2 regions of the Bacillus sp. T-10(2022) genome follow, and region 2 is predicted to be linked to the other one. Evidence: riboswitches for the same ligand, from Rfam matches in the RefSeq annotation. Region 2 holds a riboswitch; the other holds the start of a gene.

Region 1 (2,206 bases), 460 kb from region 2:
ATATGGCAATTGAAGGGGATTTCACCGAAGAGGAAATGAAAAAGGCTGAAGTGGGCATGACTATAAAAGCAAGTTCCTCTGATTCAAAAACGGCATTGAAAGGGAAGATAGGCCGCATCCATTCCTATCCCGCTGAAGAGCCGTCATTAAAAAAAGATAACAGATTTCCATTTCAGGCACTAATCGAATCGGAAGGTGAAGAAACGGAAGCTTTGTTGGTGGGATCCAAAGTGAACCTTACTGTAATAACCAATGAGAAAGCAGGTGTACCCTCCATTCCTATAGAGGCGGTACAATACCATAAACAGCCTTATGTTTACAAATTGACTAAAAAAGGCTATGTGGATAAACATTACATTACAAAAGGGCTTAAGGCTGAAGGGATGCAAGAAATCATAAAGGGACCGTCGGTGGGTGACGTCATCCTAATGGAGCCGGATGTGGCGAAGAACCATTCTTATTTTATTACCCCAATCCAATTTGAAAAAGTGAAAGCGGCAACTTATAAAAAATTCACCTCTAGGGAAAAAGTAAGATATCTGTTGCTTGGCATTTTGGAAAAATAACCGCTTCTTACATCAAGAGAGGTGATGTCAAATTAGTTCTTAATTATATATCAATATAACTTATATGATTAAAAATCGGGAAGAGTAATTATAGATACAATAGTCTTTAATGCAGAATATTCAGACATATTTAAAGATTTTTTCTAGAACTAATGCGAATTAATATTTACAGATTATCATTTTTAGTATAATATTTTATTATAAGTTAACTCGCTTAATCTTATTCCAAGAACGGGGGACCCATTTTTGTGGATTTTATCCGCTAGGGGTGAATTCAGAAATGAAAGGGCATTTGTGTTTCCAATTCCTAACCCGACAGCTAACCTCGTCAGCGTCTTTAAGGGAACATGTGTGAATATTCACGCCAATAAGAAATCGACACATGAAGTGTCTTTTTTTTCGGCGTAAAGACAGAGTTTTTCAAAAAAAGAAAAATTACTTTCTTTTTATTAGTATCTTGTTTCCCTTACCGAGACAAAAATGTTTTTGCATCAAAGACTTTATGGAAGGTGAGGAAAGTAAATGAAGAAATTTAAATTAAGTTTAGCTAGCCAAATTTTTATTGGTTTAATTCTAGGGATTATCGTTGGTGCCATTTTTTATGGTAATGAGTCGGCCCAAAGCTTTTTACAGCCATTCGGAGACATTTTCCTACGAATGATTAAAATGATCGTAGTGCCGATCATCGTATCCAGCCTTATCGTTGCAGTTGCCGGTGTAGGTGATTTGAAAGCGGTAGGTAAACTAGGTGCTAAATCATTATCATACTTTGTTGTTGTAACTATGATAGCGATTGCTGTTGGTTTAATTTCAGCGAATATTATCCAGCCTGGTGCTGGTGTGAATATGGATAAACTGGAACAAACTGATATCTCCACATATGTTGATACAGCAGAAACTAAGCAGCATGAATCGTTCGTAGATACACTCGTGCACATCGTACCATCCAATCCAGTTAAAGCAATGGTAGAAGGCGATATGCTAGCGATCATTTTCTTCTCCGTGTTGTTTGGACTTAGTATTGCGGCCATCGGTGAAAAAGGTAAACCAGTATTCCGTTTCTTCCAAGGTGTAGCTGAAGGAATGTTCTACCTGACTAACATGGTCATGAAATTCGCTCCTATCGGTGTATTTGCATTAATCGGTGTGACTATCTCCAAGTTCGGTTTGGAATCTTTAATTCCGTTAGGAAAGTTAGCGCTTTCTGTTTACGGAACAATGATTTTCTTTGTAATTGTCATCCTGGGTCTTATTGCAAAATTTGTAGGATTCAATATCTTTACATTGATTAAACTTCTAAAAGAAGAATTGATTCTTGCTTTCTCTACTGCAAGTTCTGAAGCGGTTCTTCCGAAAATCATGGAAAAAATGGAGAAAGCGGGATGTCCGAAACATATTGCTACATTTGTTATCCCGACTGGATACTCTTTTAACCTTGATGGTTCTACATTATACCAAGCGTTAGCAGCTATCTTCATTGCTCAAATGTACGGAATCGATTTAAGCGTGTATGAGCAAATTACGCTGATGCTAGTGTTAATGATCACATCCAAAGGGATTGCTGGTGTACCAGGTGTATCTTTCGTAGTTCTTTTAGCGACATTGGGAACTGTCGGTATTCCTATTGAAGGTCTAGCATT
Region 2 (2,206 bases):
GTTTTTATAATGTAAATAACGCAAAAAAACTCATTCAAAATAAATGAGTTTAAAAGCAAAACAAGATATGGATTTTTCGCTCAGCGTTCCGGATAGAACACAGGAATACATAATTGAATACCGCTAATGAATGTTGGATTCAGTTGATTTACCTTAGGGAAAACAATTTTAAAAACGGATTCTTTTTCTTATCCGTTATCCTTAACTCATTCATGATGATTTGATCCTCATGATCGGCTATCCATTTCCTAAGTGCATCTTTATCCTGGCATTGTGTTAAATATGTTTGGCCACCCTTGCCTGTAGCATTAATAACATATCTATTGAACGTCTTCTCCATAATTGCCCGCCTTTTTAATAAAATGTATTGAATTTAAATAATAATGTACTGCTTTTACCTTTATCTTTTACAAAAGAAACATAATATATATGTTACAAATTTTGATTCGCAATAGCATGTTTTGTTTGAAACTATTGAATAAAGTACATCGATGCCGGTTATCATAATTGGATTAATCGAACCTATCATAATGTGCTAACTAATATTTGTCAATACGTTTTCTAAATGTAAATAAAACGTAAATTTTCAGTTTTGTTAAAGAAATATTTTTTTACGATTTAGGGGTTTACAACTGCTAAATGATGGGAGTAGAATACGTTTATCAATTTAATGCATTTCGGCCAAAACTCATGGAAAATGAGTACGGAGGACCCAATCATTTGGGGTTAATTCTGCCTTGCAGAAGGGATGAGATCAGCTCTTTCGCCATCCTACCCGTCAGCTAACTTCGTCGGCTAAAGCGAAGGAGGTCATAAGACCGCCTATTTCGGGAGCTTATTTTGCACGCTTTTTGTGACAAAACAGCAGTTCGAGGTTTTTCGCAGGTCTTTTTATTATGCCTTTAAAAAGATTCGAAAAGCAGATTGATGATTGAAATGTCATACAGTTTTACACAATTTTTTTATGGGTAGGGATGATCATTTGAGAATGACAAAATTGGATCCGCCAAAAATACTTGTACTCGGCTTTGCCATCCTGATACTTATTGGGGCCTATTTATTGACCCTGCCGATTTCCACAGAAAATGGAAATGGTCTTTCTTTTCTGGATGCTTTATTCACCTCGACTTCAGCTACATGTGTAACAGGACTGGTCGTAGTGGATACGGGATCGACCTTCACCACTTTTGGTGAGTTGGTCATCCTAACATTGATTCAGGTAGGCGGCTTAGGGTTCATGACATTTGCGACGTTTTTCTTTTTATTATTAGGCAAAAAGATTTCTTTAAAAGGCAGGTTACTCTTGCAGGAGTCCTTAAATAATCTATCCATGGCAGGTGTAGTCAGGTTAGTGAAACGGCTTTTAATTTTCACGGCCATCATTGAGGGCATGGGTGCCCTTATTTTATCGATTCGCTTTTCTTTTGACATGCCAATCGGCAAGGCGATCTATTACGGTGTTTTTCATTCCATCTCGAATTTCAATAATGCCGGCTTTGATTTAATGGGGGAATTCAGGAGTTTGACCCCTTATGTATCGGATCCATTCGTAACCCTTACCGTCGCCTTCCTCATCACGTTTGGCGGGATAGGCTTTATCGTGATGAATGAAATATACGAATATCGGAATACACATCGTTTATCCGTACATACGAAGATAGTTCTGACGACTAGCTTGACCCTTACGATTGCCGGCGCGATTATAATCTTTTTATTCGAGTTTGGTAACCCAAAGACATTGCAGCCTTTATCTTTCATGGGTAAAACGCTGTCGTCTTTATTTCAATCGGTATCACCACGGACGGCAGGCTCCAACACGCTGAATATCCCTGATTTAACTCAGCCTACATTACTGCTCATCATTTTCTTGATGTTCGTTGGGGCATCACCCGGATCGACTGGCGGCGGGATTAAAACGACTACATTGGCGACGCTTGTCGGAACGGTTTGGTCACAGATCAAAGGTAAGGGTGATGTGGTATTGTTCCGCCACCGCATCGTGAGTGAAACGATTTTTAAAGCATTATCCGTCACATTCATTGGTGTATTCGTGGTTTCAATCATCTCCATTCTGCTGACCATCACTGAAAGCGGAACTGACTTCTTGATGATTTTGTTCGAAGCCACTTCAGCTTTCGCCACCGTGGGACTTTCAATGGGTTTGACCCCAGAATTATCACCGGTTGGCCGGATGCTCATAATTTTC

Evidence for each region. A riboswitch is a leader RNA that binds a small molecule or an ion and turns the genes downstream of it on or off. The one in region 2 is predicted to bind cyclic di-AMP.
Region 1: it holds a riboswitch for cyclic di-AMP, as region 2 does, so the genes downstream of both, OSJ91_RS01450 (cation:dicarboxylate symporter family transporter) here and OSJ91_RS03580 (TrkH family potassium uptake protein) in region 2, are expected to answer to the same signal.

The regions. Positions count from the first base shown of each region.
Region 1 covers NZ_CP113518.1:288,035-290,240, forward strand. The annotation lists gene OSJ91_RS01445 (efflux RND transporter periplasmic adaptor subunit) at 1-566, shown strand, start outside; cyclic di-AMP (ydaO/yuaA leader) riboswitch at 768-915, shown strand; gene OSJ91_RS01450 (cation:dicarboxylate symporter family transporter) at 1,089-2,206, shown strand, end outside.
Region 2 covers NZ_CP113518.1:746,763-748,968, reverse strand. The annotation lists gene OSJ91_RS03585 (hypothetical protein) at 149-340, opposite strand; cyclic di-AMP (ydaO/yuaA leader) riboswitch at 670-812, shown strand; gene OSJ91_RS03580 (TrkH family potassium uptake protein) at 989-2,206, shown strand, end outside.